Regions from separate parts of the Desulfitobacterium elongatum genome, predicted to be linked through region 1. Evidence: riboswitches for the same ligand, from Rfam matches in the RefSeq annotation. Region 1 holds a riboswitch; the other holds the start of a gene.

Region 1 (7,678 bases):
TTCTCCCGAGGTAAAGGGCTATTCATGCCCATCGATTACCAATTGCCCGATGAACTCCCTGACGAAGAATATCCTTTCTTACTCAGCACAGGACGCAAACTTTCTCACTATAACATCTCGACTCGTTTCTCAGATTCACTCGAAGAGTACTCACCGGAGGAATATGCGGAGTTGAATCCGAAGGACGCGGAACGATTGGGAGTGTTAGACGGGAAGAAGATCAAAGTGGCCTCCCGTCGGGGTGAACTAGAGACAAAGGTGCGGGTAACCGATCGTGTTCCCCCGGGAATGCTCTTCATGACCCTTCACTACAAGGAGTCGCCCACCAATGTATTAACGAATGGTGCATATGATAAGGTAACTAAGACCTACGAGTATAAGGTCTGCGGTGTGCGGGTAGAACGCTTAGCTTAAAGTCAATGAGGGTATCCCTGAAGGAAAGTCTTTCGGGGATACCCTTTAGGTTTTTTAATGCTTTTTTTGGAAATGTATGGCTTAAGGAGTGTTGTTTCCTTAAACTTATTTCCACTGCTAGACCCTTCATAGAGCAGATGCTTATAAAATGTGTTAAAAGGTTTAAAACTTTTGTGGGAGGAAATACTTTATCCTCGTAGAAATCATAACGTGTAATGAATTTGCGAATTCGATAATCTATAATTAATGACAGGCAGTGCGGCGTGGCGAATAAACTTTACGCATGATATTTTTAAAAACGATAAAGATTAAATAAAAGATCAGGAGTATGGGAGGCAGGAAGACATAATAATGCATAGCACACACGAAAATAAGATTTTGCCGATGACTGGAATTGTTTTAGCCGGAGGAAAAAGTTCTCGTATGGGAACGAATAAAGCCTTTTTGGAGTGGCAGGGACAGCCTTTGATCGAAAGGAGTTTACAGGTTTTACGCCCGATTTTCTCGGAGATAATCATTAGCACGAATAATCCAGAATTGTATAGTCGATATGGGGTTAAGACGGTTCAAGATATTTTTGTTGATCAGGGTCCTTTAGGGGGACTTCATGCCTGTCTGAGAGAGGCACAGTATGATTATTCGTTCTTTGTGGCTTGTGACATGCCCTTCTTAGATCCAGAGGTCATTCGCTTTCTAGCAGGATTAACTGGGAAAGAATCAGTTATCGTTCCCGAGGTCGATGGGGGACTGCACCCCCTTCACGCGTTTTATCATAAAAATTGTTTGTCTATATTACAAAAAAGGCTCGAGGCCAAGCGCCTCAAGCTTACAGAAATCTTTCAGGAATGTACCGTGCGTTATATCAGAGAGGAAGAGCTTCAGGGGTTCTCACACATTAGACGAAGCTTCAGTAATATTAATACTCCCCAAGAATGGTTGGAACTTCAACCTTAGGAAGGTTAATTCGTTCGGGACAGGTGTAGACATTGAGATGGTCCCCGCGGGCAAATCCGATGACAGTAATACATAGTCTACGGGCAAGCTTGAGGGCCATGTCAGTGGGTGCTGATCGGGCAATGAGAATCGGAATATTCATCTTGGATACTTTGAGGAGGATTTCAGAGGAAACTCTCCCACTAAAAAAGAGGACATGGTCACGTAAATCGAAACCGGACTTTAAGGCACTTCCCGATAACTTATCAAAGACGTTATGGCGACCTATATCATAACTCGTAAAGAGAACTTTTTCTTGGAAAGCGATACCTCCACTATGAATCCCACCTGTTGATTTAAAGAGGGGGAGGTGGTTCTGGAGATATTCAGCATAATTGTAAACTTCCTGAAGGGAGATTACAGTATTTGAGGTTTGGATTTTAGTGAGATCAGTGTCATTGCTAAAAGTAAATGAACTGCGACTTTTGCCACAGCAAGCAGAGAAAAGGCGCTTATTCATTAAATTAGGAGAGCCTAAAGGGGAAGAGCTATAAACCCATATGGACTGAAGTGAGGAATCATAACGAAGAGAGAGAACATCCTGATAGGAACGGATGAAGCCTTCCATGTATAAGAAACCAAGAGCAAGCTCTTCAAGCTGAGAGGGAGAACAAAGGATGGTGCCGATCTCCTCATCATTGAAAAATAGGGTGAGAGGAGATTCTTCCACGACGTATTCAACAGAAAACTCGGTGGTATTTCCTTGCGCTTTTATAACGGGAAATAATTCTGCTTCTTCAGTCATCTTCTCAAGTTCCTCCGAGTTTTTCTTTAATGATAGCATGAGCTATCAAAAGTTTAAAGTGAATTTTATATGAATGTTCATTGAAGTCAGATTTTTTAAGAAAAAAAGATATTTTGTCTCTATAAAACTCTTTTCACAAGAGCAGAAACGTAGTATCATAGTATTAAAGATGGATTAAAGTCCTAATTTAATAAACGTGCTCCGAAACTGGCTAACCTAAAGCGTATGCTACGGTGAGCGAGACAAGTGTAAAAACACTCGGGTATTACTGGAAACGGTTGTGCCTCCCTATTGGAAAGGAGTCTGTAAGTGTGTGAGTATGCTCCACGGTTTTTACAGACCGTGGAGTGTTTTATTTTAACTGAAATGATTTAAAGTGGGGGGATCCCTATGCAAGATCAGTTTAAACGCCGGATCGAGTACCTTAGGATTTCCATAACAGACCGGTGTAACCTACGTTGTAAGTATTGTATGCCAGAGACAGGGGTAAATTGGCTACCGCATGAGTCGATTCTGTCCTATGAGGAAATATTACGTTTAATTCGAATAACGACCTCACTAGGCTTTAAACGTTTTAGAATTACTGGTGGAGAGCCTCTTGCCCGAAAGGGAATCGTAGACTTTTTAGGAGAGGCTTCTAGAATTCCAGGTGTCGAAGACCTCATGTTAACCACGAATGGTATCCTGCTTCCTGAGATGGCCTTTGATTTAAAGGCTGCAGGAGTAAATCGAATTAACATAAGCCTAGATACTTTAAATCCTGAGCGATTCCGAGAGATCACTCGAGGTGGGGATGTACAAAAAGTTATTCAAGGCGTTTACCAATCCTTGGAGGCCGGTCTGCACCCGGTTAAGCTAAACGTTGTCGTGGTTCGTGATTTCAACCGAGATGAACTCCCCCAATTTATGGAGCTCGCTCGAAATTATCCCCTGCACGTTCGCTTTATCGAGCTCATGCCCATTGGAATTAGCTCAGAACACCGAAATGATTTCGTGCCCATAGCGGAAATGAAAGATATTCTCGGACTCGAAGGAATGAAACCCAAAAGAGATATCAAGGGTGGCGGACCGGCTGAGTATATTACCTCGGAGGGATTCCAAGGAAGCATAGGATTTATAAGTGCTTTAAGTCGGCATTTCTGCGATACCTGTAATCGGGTACGCTTAACTGCAGATGGAAAACTAAGACCTTGCTTGCATAGCGCCAAAGAAGTTGATCTTTGTCAAGCCTTAAGAGGAGAAAAAACCGATGAGGAGATAGCAGAACTGTTTGCTGAAGCCGTTTGGCATAAGCCTGCAGAGCATCATATGAATGAGGAAGCATGGCAAGGTCAGCGGATGATGTCACAGATAGGAGGATAATTTATGGATTTAACACACTTTGACGAAGAAGGACGCGCCCGCATGGTCGATGTTACTGAGAAAACGGAGAGTATGAGGGTAGCAACAGCGCGGGGAAAAGTAGAGATGCAACCAGAAACCTTGGAGAGAATTCGGCAGGGGCAGATTGCAAAGGGAGATGTTCTCGCCGTTGCTCAAGTTGCTGGAATTATGGCGGCAAAACAAACCTCAAATCTGATTCCTATGTGTCATCCTCTCGCCATCACAGGCGCAAAATTGAATTTTGAAATTCTTCCACCAGGTACGATTGAGATCGAGGGAATTGTTAAAGTTACGGGGAAAACTGGAGTAGAGATGGAAGCTCTTACCGCGGTCAGTGTAGCAGCTTTAACGATATACGATATGTGTAAAGCCATCGATAAAACAATGGTCATCGGAGACATTCGACTCATGGAAAAAACAGGCGGCAAGAGTGGTCATTTCATTCGAGAAGAAATTTAGACCCATAAAATAAAATAATAAAATTTAGGGGGATAATAAAAATGGCTAAAATTATTGCAGTATGCACGAGTGAAAAAAAAGGAATGCGTAAGAAGAACGTAGGAGAAGGAACTCTTAAGGTCAACTTTGGGATCGAAGGGGATGCTCATGGCGGAGATTGGCATCGTCAAGTCAGTTTACTAGCTATGGAGAGTATCAAAAAAATGCAGGATAAGGGGCTGGATGTAGTTCCAGGTGACTTTGCAGAAAACCTAACCACGGAAGGTATTGACCTTGTTAGCTTACCTATCGGCACAAAGCTTAGAATTGGCGAGACGGGACTTGGGGAAGTTACGCAGATCGGAAAGGAATGTCACACTCGCTGTGCTATCTATTATCAAGCAGGAGACTGTGTAATGCCAAAGGAAGGAATCTTCATCCGTGTGCTTGAAGGTGGAGCGGTAAGTGTGGGAGATTCTATCGAGGTGGTGGAATAATGCTGCGAGTGGGTGTGATTACCGCAAGTGATAAAGGATCTAAAGGAGAGAGAGAAGATCTTTCAGGTCCGACCTTGAAGGAACTCGTTAAAGAAATAGACGGTGAGGTTGTCCGTTATACGATACTACCAGATGACCAGGAGCTCTTAGCTCGGCAAATGATAGAATGGGTCGATGAAGATGGGCTTGATCTTATTCTGACGACGGGTGGAACCGGATTTTCCCTTCGTGATGTCACCCCTGAGGCGACAATCATTATAGCGGACCGCATGGTTCCTGGAATAGCTGAAGTAATGCGCTACGAGAGTTTAAAGGTCACTCCGAAAGCTATGCTCAGCCGCGCTGTGGCAGCCTTACGCAAGCGAACGTTAATTATTAACATGCCTGGTTCACCCAAGGCGGTGAAGGAGTGTTGGGCGGCCATATCATCCGCCTTGCCTCATGGAATACAGATCTTAAAGGGAGAAGCGAGTGAATGCGCTACTTCAAATAATCAGTAAATGCTTGTCACCCCTGTCCGGTTCCTACGTACACTATAGTAGAGAACCGGAAACGGGGTGATTTTGTTTTGAAGGTTATTGCCTTTGTAGACTATGAAAACATTTGGACGGGACTCTTGGAACAGGGGTACGAGTTGTCTCCTGAGAAACTCATGCAGTCCTTACAGCTTTATGCTAATCAAAACGAGCACATGTTACTAGCTATCTATCTCTACGCGAATTTTGATCGGGAAGAATTTTGGCGGTCTCAAACTTCCTTCGAAAAAACCCATGTATATACTCGGCATGTCTATGGCAAAAATAATTTTTCAAGTACAGGCTTGCGCCGCAACGCAGCAGATGTTGAAATCGTCCTTGAGGCCCAAGAGATTCTAATTACACGATCCCAAACCTTTGATATGATGTTACTACTCACTGGGGACGGAGATTTCCTTCCACTCATCCGTAAGATACGAGCCTGGGGAAAAGAAGTGAAGGTTATTGGGGTCGACGGAAGTGTGCATCATATATTACAGCCCTTTTGCGCTACAGGTGATTTTTTCGGAGAGTTTCTTACCCAAGAGATGCCCTATGAATACGCGCCTGAAAAGGATATTGAACAGGGAATTCAAATTTTAGCTCACCTACAACTGTCTATGGCTTATATCGCTTCCACTAAAGCACGGACGGCTTTATCAGAACAGTTAAGTAAGACAACTTCCCAAGTCAAAGAATGGATTCGTTATGCCTTAAGGGAAAAGATAATACTTGAGCAGGAATATCCTGACCCCAGTTTGAAAATCGGTAAGACTAAAATTTATTTGTTAAACTTAGAAAATTCTCGCGTTCAGGCAGTGTTAGGATCATCGATTGAGGATATCCGAAAGCGTCATGAAAAACTAAGTGGAAACTGAGAGAACGGGAAGCTGTTCTCTCTTGTTTTGATTGTCCTGCTAAAAGATGCCAACACCGTGTTGCAAACCACCACTATGAGGTCGGCCAAGAAAGGTTAAGTTAAAAGGAGAAAAAAGGAAATTATTTTTCCAGGATATGAATAAATGGAAATCAAGATGGTCAATATAAGCCTTAGAAACTGCAAGTCAGGGTTTTGAAGTTCTGTCAATTTTAGAGTGACGCAGCAATAAGGAGAAAATGGTAGATAATCAATTAATATTATGCTAAAACAACCCGTCACTGCTCTTGGCAGGATTTGATTTCCCCACCGACCTTGCATATTATTATAGTAGATGTTAGCACTCAATAGGAATGAGTGCTAACAATAAAAATTAAGATTAGATTCTTAAGGAGGGACTTTCTACAATGAACATCAAACCTCTTGCTGATCGGGTAGTCATCAAGGCGCTCCCGTTGGAAGAAAAAACAAAGAGCGGAATCATTATGCCAGATACCGCTAAGGAAAAGCCTCAAGAAGGCGAAATTGTGGCTGTGGGTCCTGGAAAAGTGGAAAAAGGCGAGCGAGTTGCCCTTGACGTTAAAGTCGGTGACCGAGTGATTTATTCCAAATATGCTGGCACTGAAGTAAAGTATGATGGTCAAGAATACTTAATCCTCAAGGAAAGTGACATTTTGGCCGTCGTTGGTTAATTAGATTTTTGAACGTGATTTTAAAGGAGGAACTTAAAGGTGGCAAAACAAATCGTATTCAATGAAGAAGCTCGCCACGCATTAGAACGTGGTGTTAATGCATTAGCTGAAGCTGTTCGCGTAACTCTCGGACCGAAAGGTCGTAATGTTGTACTGGACAAGAAATTTGGTTCACCCCTTATTACCAATGATGGTGTAACCATTGCTCGTGAAATTGAACTCGAAGATGCTTTCGAAAACATGGGTGCACAGCTTGTTAAAGAAGTTGCTACAAAAACAAATGATGTCGCAGGTGATGGCACAACGACTGCAACTGTTCTTGCGCAAGCTATTATTCGTGAAGGCTTGAAAAATGTCGCTGCAGGTGCAAACCCGATGGGTATCAAACGCGGTATCGAGCTAGCAGTCGGAGCTATCGTTAGTGATATCAAAACAAATGCTAAGCCGATCGAAAGCAAAGAAGCAATCACCCAAGTTGCATCCATTTCAGCTGGAGATGCTAACATCGGTGCACTGATTTCTGATGCGATGGAAAAAGTCGGTAAAGATGGAGTTATCACCGTTGAGGAAGCTAAAGGGATGACCACAGAGCTTCAAGTCGTTGAAGGAATGCAGTTCGATCGTGGTTATATCTCTGCTTATATGATTACAGATACAGAAAAAATGGAAGCTGTACTTAACGATCCCTATATCTTAATTACGGATAGAAAGATCGGCGCAATTGCTGACATTCTCCCCGTTCTCGAGAAAGTTGTTCAATCGGGTCGCCAACTCCTGATTATTGCTGAAGACATCGAAGGCGAAGCTATGGCTACTTTGGTAGTAAACAAACTTCGTGGAACCTTTACTGCTGTGGGCGTAAAAGCTCCTGGCTTTGGTGATCGTCGTAAAGCAATGCTTGAAGATATTGCTACGCTTACGGGTGGTACAGTAATCACTGAAGATCTCGGCTTGAAGCTTGAGAATACAACGATTGAGATGCTGGGTCGCGCTCGTCAAGTTCGCGTTTCCAAAGAGGAAACTACGATCGTTGAAGGTTCTGGACAAACCGAAGAAATCCAAAATCGCGTGGAAGCGATCAAACGTCAAATCGAAGAAACCACTTCGGATTTTGACCGCGAGAA
Region 2 (7,678 bases), 1.1 Mb from region 1:
TTTTGTAGTTGTTCCAGCATCCCGATTTTTATCGGCTTTACGTCGGCAGGACTTCCCTTAGGTGTTACATTTTCCTTCTTAATCTCTTCTCCACTCGTAGATCTGGCTTCACTCCTTATTTTGATGTCGTTTTTTGGGGCCAAAATCGCAATCGCATATGTCGTAGTTGGTTTGATATTAGCTGTGTTAGGTGGAATACTGATGGATAAGTTTCGACTCGAACACTACGTCGAAGGATATGTGCGTGAAATTGAAAATACGGATGCTGAGATTCTTGAGATGACCCGGGAGGAGCGGATATCCTATGCTAAGAGCCAAGTTATTGAGATATTTCATAGGGTATGGCTATATGTGCTCATTGGTGTAGGGATTGGTGCTGCGATTCATAACTGGATACCCCAGACCATGATTGAAATGGTGATTGGAAATGACAATCCCTTTGCTGTACTTCTAGCAACCACTGTAGGAATCCCAATGTATGGAGATATCTTTGGGACGATTCCGATTGCAGAGGCACTTTTTGGAAAAGGGGTCGAACCAGGAACGATTATTGCTTTTATGATGGCGGTTACAGCATTATCTCTTCCGTCTATAATCATGTTATCTAAAGTGGTGAAGCCAAAACTCTTAGGGATATTTATTGCAATTGTAGCAGTTGGGATTATTATTATAGGCTATCTATTAAATGCTATTGCCATTTTCTTTATTTAAAGTTTTGATCTAAATTGATTCTAAATATATTTTTCAAAAAGGAGCGTTTAGAATGATTATTAAGATTTTAGGCTCAGGTTGTGCAAACTGCAAAAAATTAGAGGAAAACACCAAACAAGCAGTAAAAGAGATGGGGCTTGATGCAACAATCGAGAAGGTAGAGGACTTTAAGCAGATTTTAGGGTATGGTGTGATGAAGACCCCAGCATTAGTCGTCGATGAGAAAGTCAAAATTATGGGACGAGTTGCTTCTCCGGAAGAAATCAAAAAGCATCTGTAAAAACCCTTGCCATTATACCCCCCGGTGGTATAATGGAGATATAAATGGATACGAACTAGATATTTCCGTATCCGAAAATTATAATTATGGGGTGTTTAAATGCAAGACTATACATTTCTCATTCTCATCATTGGTCTTTTGATTTTTGTCCTATATCCGAAGCTTTCCTTAGCTAGTAACAAGAATATAAAAAATATTTCAGCTGAAGAAGCGCACCAACTTATTAAAGCAAACAACGGTGTAATAATTATCGATGTAAGAACTGTGCAAGAGTTTAAATCAGGACATATACCCGGCTCAAAATCTATCCCTGTAGCAGAATTTGCTTCAAGAATTAATGAACTTAACAAATATAAAGATTCTCCAATATTAGTTCACTGTGCATCAGGGGGGAGAAGCCCTGCAGCATTAAGAGTTCTCTTAAAGCACAATTTCAGTAACATCTATCATATGAAACAAGGTCTAAGAGGCTGGGCATACGGTTTAAAATAGTTTTATGGTGAAAAATAATGTCCCTGAAAATGGTCGACATACTCCGGCTTTATTATTGCTTTTATTGGTCGAAGGTCCATCTTATGGAGCGTTGCTTTTGACTAGAATGGAAACCGAACTTCCTCACTGTTTTTCTGACTGTGCCATTGTATATCGAAGTTTGCAAGAAATGGAGAAAAACGGTTGGGTCGAAACAAGTTGGAAACTGATAGATACTGGTCAAAAGCGAAAATGGTATACGATAATACGAAAGGAGAGCTAGCGCTTAGAAATCAAGCGGAAGACATTTGTCTACGACTTTCAAATTTTGATTTTTTCTTGACACGTTATCAAGATCTTAATCATGATCATAAGGGCACCTAAGTAAGATCAATAACTTCCCGCAAATAAGAACATAGGCATTATTATGGAGAGGATTTTATTTTATGAACATAAAACAACCGATTCAATACTCCAAAATCGGAGTATTATCTTTAGCTCACATGCTCAATGATATGTATAGTAACTTTCTTCCGCAGATGCTCCCGTTTCTAGTCGTTTTGAATTCAAACTTTACAGCTACGCGGGCAGCGATTCTGGTTGCTGCCTTTACGATCTCCTCATCACTGGTTCAACCCTTCTTTGGCTATTATTTAGATCGCCAGGGTAAACGTTGGCTTGTTTATGTCGGGACATTATGGATGGCAATTATGCTCAGCATAACAGGCATTGTCGAGAATTATAGCGTTCTTGTCACATTGGCGGCTCTGGCCGGCCTCGGTACGGCTGCTTTTCACCCCCAGGCCTCAACGATGGTTAACGTTTTAAGTGGGGATCGTAAAGCCGTTTTACTTTCGGGCTTTGTTGCTTTCGGCAATTTTGGTTTTGCGTTAGGACCGCTTCTCTTAGTTCCCCTATTTCAGACGTATGGATTACACGCCACCCTAGTTACGGTGGTCCCTGGAATTTTCGTCGCGATCCTGCTCTTCTTTTTTGCCCCACGCAGTGATGTCTTAGCAGGTACTGCCCCTGAATTCTCTGAGGTTATGTTATCACTTAAATCTGCTGCCAAGGAACTTATAGCGATTGTTGGGGTGATTGCCGTTCGTTCTTTAGCTTATACGGGAATGTTAACGATGCTTCCTCTATACTTTAAATCGCAAAATTTATCCAATATTGCAGCCAGTCATTTGGTCACCATAATGCTAGCGGCAGGGGCTATCGGTGGGATTATTGGTGGCTTTATCTCGGATTCTTTTGGACGTAAGCGTTTGATTGTCGGTTCTCTTCTAATTTCAACCCCTCTATTTTTTACCTTTCTCAAAACACAAGGAATATTAAGTGTTGTTTTTCTAGCCTTAGCCGGTGCGGCTTTACTTTCAAGTTTTTCTGTGACGGTAATTGCTGCTCAGGAAGTCATTCCAAATAACAAGGCGATGGCAGCAGGTTTAACCATGGGATTTGCTGGTGGGATTGGTGGTCTTGCGGTTATCCTGCTTGGTCGCGTCGCTGATCTTTGGGGGCTTCAAACAGCGATTTCTATAATCTTTCTTCTACCCCTTCTTGCAGGTTTGATTGGGCTGCTTATGAAAAGCCGTCCAGCGGCACGGGCACAACGGATGATAGCTCGCTAATTTAGCGAAGAAGTCATTTTAATTCAGGCAAGTAAGCGTATATTTAACCTAGAAAAAGCACATTATAATCTCGAAGGGTACGTAATGGTTGAGCCAAGATTTATATATGCTTTGTCAAAGAGGTGTATGTGGGTCGAGTCAAAGATAATTTATAGGCGAAAGTTTATAAGTTGTCAGAGAGAAAATTCTTGGGGGTAGGGAAAAGCTTTTAGCTAGTCGACTTAATCGTTGATTATCTAAGGGTTCCAACTTATCTTCAAGGGTCGAGCGAAGATCATCCTGGGTTTTGAAATTTTTTGTATATAGACATACACTGTAGGGTGTATACCTATATATGAATTTATCGGTCTTATTTAGCCGAAAGGTTAAGTAGGGTCGGGTAGATATCCAGTATGGTCGAACGAACCATCAACTGGGGTGGCGATTCTGCTTGGTTATGAGTCGAAAGATTATAGCTAGGTAATAAACTATCTCTCTTGGTGCTAGGTAGATCATTACGTGCTCTTCTTTAACTGACAGCCAGGGGCTTCGTTCAAGGTTTTATGAACGAAGCCTCTTTTGAATTATTTTTTTAGAAACAATGGGACGGTTATCTAGCTTCCTTCGTTTTTTCCAATGATGCTTTTTTTACTTAAAAGTATGAGCGAAATCACAGCTAGAGTTCTATACTATCTGGTATGATGACCTTAATAAAGAAGAGGTGATTCATATGAGCAAGATGATTGACCTATCCAAGACGGTTTATGAGATTTGTACAGAAGATCCAGAGGTCATTGACATCATGAAGGAATTAGGCTTTGAAGGGATTACTAACCCAGGAATGTTAAGCACTGCAGGACGCCTAATGACCCTTCCCAAAGGTGCAGTCATGAAAAAGATTAGTTTGGATAAACTGAAAGAAGTCTTTATAAGTAAAGGGTATCAAATCAAAGAATAAGGAGTGAAACAGGATGAGTGAATTATTCAACAACCGTGAACACCGTCAAAGAATTCTAAAAGAACTGATTACTGACTTGCATAAGGGTAAGACTGTTGAAGAGGTAAAATCTCGCTTCGAAAAGCTGATCGAAGGAATTTCTCCGAGCGAAATATCTGAAATGGAACAAGCTCTGATCTTAGAAGGAATGCCTGTAGAAGAAATACAGGGACTTTGTGACGTGCATGCAGCAGTATTTAAAGGTTCGATTGAAGAAATTCATAGCCCCCAAAAGGATGAAGATGCTCCAGGGCATCCTGTGCATACTTTCAAGCTTGAGAATAGAGAACTTGAAAAGTTGATCAATGATAAAATATTGCCCGGGCTAGAAAGCTTGAGTGACTCAGGACGTGTGGAAACTATACACCAACTTCAAGAAGGCTTTGAGACTCTCTGGGAAATCGATAAGCATTATAGTCGTAAGGAAAATCTACTGTTTCCTATCATGGAGAAACACGGAATTACCGCTCCTCCAAAAGTCATGTGGGGGGTCGATGACGAAATACGGGCTGCCATTAAAGAAACTCGGAAACTTTTAGCAGGCGATCCGCTAAGTAAAGAATCAGTACTCGAAAAGGGGAAGGAAGTTGCTACTCGAATTCCAGAGATGATATTTAAAGAAGAAAACATTCTCTTTCCCATGGTACTCGAGACCTTTTCCGTCGAGGAATGGGTTCAAATCGCGGAAGCGAGCGACGAAATTGGTTATACCCTAGCGAAGCCACATGGAGCTTGGAAGCCCGTCCAGCTGAAGAGGGAAAACGAAACAACAGGGGAAAAGGAGCAGGGAGAAGGACCGGTCCATGATAGGTATGTTGAATTTGATGCGGGCCTCCTTCTGCCAGAAGAAATCAATGCCATGCTGAACACTCTGCCACTGGATATTACGTTTGTCGGTAAGGATGGAACCGTAAAATACTTCACCCAGGGAAAAGAGCGGATATTCGCGCGGGCCAAGACCGTCCTTGGAAGGGAAGTTCAAAATTGCCATCCACCCGCAAGTGTTCATGTCGTGGAGAAGATCGTCGAAGAACTAAAATCGGGTAAAAAAGACCATGAGGAATTCTGGATTAAGATGGGAGAAATGTTTGTTTATATCCGATACTTTGCCGTTAGAAATGCGGCAGGCGAGTATCTAGGTATCATGGAAGTCACACAGAATATTAAGCCGATCCAAGAGATATCGGGTGAAAAGAGACTAATGTCAGAGTAACCATCAAATCAAACCCCTGAGAGCGTCAGGGGTTCTTTTATTGCCCTAGATAAGCGCTAATTCGACATTCCTCTTACAATATATGATAATAAAAACTATTGTAAAAGAACATAAACGAATGTATAATTACCATATGTATGATTCTAGTTAGTTTTAGATAGTGCGTGCTAGTCTATGGAAAATGGATAATTAATTTTTACTTTCTCCTCCGTGTTAAATGTTACTAATTTCATATTCTTCTCCGAGCCGAAACGACCTAAAGAGTAATCCATGGTATTTCGGCCAGGGCAATAAGCCCTCGGGTGTACTCAGAAATGGGTAGGCCTTCACGATTGAAAAGGAGGTGGATTTCCAAGCCATGAATGGACTTAGTCATGGCTCCACTTTCGATGAGTGGAGCCATGACTTTTTGATTTATGATGAAGCTATTCTTTGTGCATTAAAGGCAATGGGATTCTTAAAGAGGCTATTACTGTTTCTAGAAAAAATCCAAGGAGGTGAATTCAATGAAAATTGCAATCATTGGGGGATATAATCTCGAAAGATACGGAGGGTCCTTAAGTAAAGTTGAGGATATGGTGATTGGTTTCCATGATGGGAGACCTAAGCAAAGAAATAAAAAGTGCATGGAAATTCTTATTAAAGATGCTGATTATGTAATTATAGTACAATCGGTCTGCTCGCATAGCAGTATGTGGGATGCGAAAGCTGTGGCAAAGAAATGTAATAAAAAGGTATATTACGCACACAAGCAAGGTTTAGCTTCGATTCTGAATACAATTGAAAGTCAACATAAAAGCAAGACGGCGTAGAAAGCGCAGGGGCGAAATCTTTGTGAAAGAAGGTTTGAAGAATATGGGATATAGTTATGCTAGGGAAATGTGGATCCCAACATTGATAGATAAGCCTAATCCAGAGTACTTGTTTTTTCCTGGTTGTAGACTATCTGACGAGTCTGCAGGAGAATCAATTCATTCCATTAAGAGCTTACTCCTAGATGCTCATGTAAATATGGCCATATTAGGTGAAGAAAATTGGTGTTGTGGTGAGAAAGCAAGGAAGGCTGGTTTTGAAGATCTATCGCGTTTAATCGCTAAAAGAAATATTGCACTCTGGCATTCATTGGGGGTTAAAAAAATAATAACGAGCTGTACCCAGTGCTTTGTCACATTGGAAAACGAATATCGTAAGTATGGCGGCGATTTCGAAGTTATACTTCAATCTGTATTCTATGAAGATATACACTGTAATGCCAAGTCAAAAATAAGTTGTAGCAAGGGCAGGAGGTGTGGGGTAGATTCTACTTCTTCGTTAACATATTGGAAAGTTCACTGAAAATAGGCTTTAAATTACTGGAGTTTGTACTTATTGAAACCGAAAATTGAAAATGCAATACCTCGAACGCAAATGTTGGAGCAACTGTTAGATGGTATCCCATAAAATGGATATAGAATGGTTTTGATGATGCACTTATCAATTTAAGGAACATCTCTTTTGCATCATATGCTGTCAGTGGGAATGGATCAAAGAAGTGGAAGGCTCCTGAGTATGTCTAGTTCTCAGGGGCCTTCCACTATTACAAAAGAGTTCTTTCAAAATCGAGATGCAATGGAGGTTGATACTTGCTATAATGTGTGATGGATGAAATTCTAGGAGGAAATCGCTTGGAAATCAAAGAGATCAAGGGAAATACCTATTGCATTGATACGGGAATGACCTACATTCCTTTTTATAAAATGAACGAAGAAGAAATTATCTTGTTGGATTCCGGATGGGCAAAAGGAGAGAGAAAAGGAATCGATGAGCTTCTAGCAAAGAACAATTTTAAGGTCGCAAGTATTATCTGCAGTCATTCTCACATTGACCACATCGGAAATAATGCCTATTTTAAGAACAAATATAACTGTACAATTGCTATGTCAGCCTATGAGGCACTCGTTTGTAGTTCAACAGTCAATCTTAAGGCTTATTTTAGTACCCAAACTCTATCAGTTGTTGAAGAGCACTATGAAGATATGGTTTGCGAAACTGATATCATGATTTTGGATAACCAAGATCGAATTAATATGTGTGGTTATGAATTTAAAATTTTTCATACACCAGGACATAGCCCAGCACATATATGCATTATTACTCCTGATGATGTAGCGTATTTAGGTGATGCCCTCATTAGCTATGATGTAATGGCAGGGGCTAAAATGGCCTACGCTTTCATACTCAGAGAAGATTTAAAAAGTAAAGTAAAGCTGCATGATCTTAAGTGCAGTCAATATGTCGTGGCACACAAAGGGATATATAATGATATAACAAAACTCATTAACGATAACATTAATTACTACAAGAATCGAGCTGCAAAGATATATGAACTTATAGACGGTGCTATGACTATGGAA

What was found. Region 1 has a riboswitch for molybdenum cofactor ahead of moaA (GTP 3',8-cyclase MoaA). Riboswitches for the same ligand answer to the same signal wherever they lie in the genome.
Region 2: it holds a riboswitch for molybdenum cofactor, as region 1 does, so the genes downstream of both, ACZ42W_RS11820 (DUF2325 domain-containing protein) here and moaA (GTP 3',8-cyclase MoaA) in region 1, are expected to answer to the same signal.

What each region holds. Positions count from the first base shown of each region.
Region 1 is NZ_AP038772.1:3,655,287-3,662,964, reverse strand. It holds gene fdhF (formate dehydrogenase subunit alpha) at 1-414, shown strand, start outside; gene mobA (molybdenum cofactor guanylyltransferase) at 766-1,368, shown strand; gene fdhD (formate dehydrogenase accessory sulfurtransferase FdhD) at 1,331-2,152, opposite strand; molybdenum cofactor riboswitch at 2,340-2,470, shown strand; gene moaA (GTP 3',8-cyclase MoaA) at 2,543-3,514, shown strand; gene moaC (cyclic pyranopterin monophosphate synthase MoaC) at 3,518-3,994, shown strand; gene ACZ42W_RS17350 (MOSC domain-containing protein) at 4,036-4,470, shown strand; gene ACZ42W_RS17345 (MogA/MoaB family molybdenum cofactor biosynthesis protein) at 4,470-4,970, shown strand; gene ACZ42W_RS17340 (NYN domain-containing protein) at 5,039-5,863, shown strand; gene groES (co-chaperone GroES) at 6,270-6,554, shown strand; gene groL (chaperonin GroEL) at 6,594-7,678, shown strand, end outside.
Region 2 is NZ_AP038772.1:2,527,459-2,535,136, reverse strand. It holds gene ACZ42W_RS11855 (permease) at 1-711, shown strand, start outside; gene ACZ42W_RS11850 (thioredoxin family protein) at 764-991, shown strand; gene ACZ42W_RS11845 (rhodanese-like domain-containing protein) at 1,091-1,483, shown strand; gene ACZ42W_RS11840 (PadR family transcriptional regulator) at 1,488-1,745, shown strand; gene ACZ42W_RS11835 (MFS transporter) at 1,909-3,096, shown strand; gene ACZ42W_RS11830 (DUF1858 domain-containing protein) at 3,806-4,033, shown strand; gene ACZ42W_RS11825 (DUF438 domain-containing protein) at 4,047-5,285, shown strand; molybdenum cofactor riboswitch at 5,513-5,645, shown strand; gene ACZ42W_RS11820 (DUF2325 domain-containing protein) at 5,792-6,097, shown strand; gene ACZ42W_RS11815 (heterodisulfide reductase-related iron-sulfur binding cluster) at 6,120-6,620, shown strand; gene ACZ42W_RS11810 (MBL fold metallo-hydrolase) at 6,950-7,678, shown strand, end outside.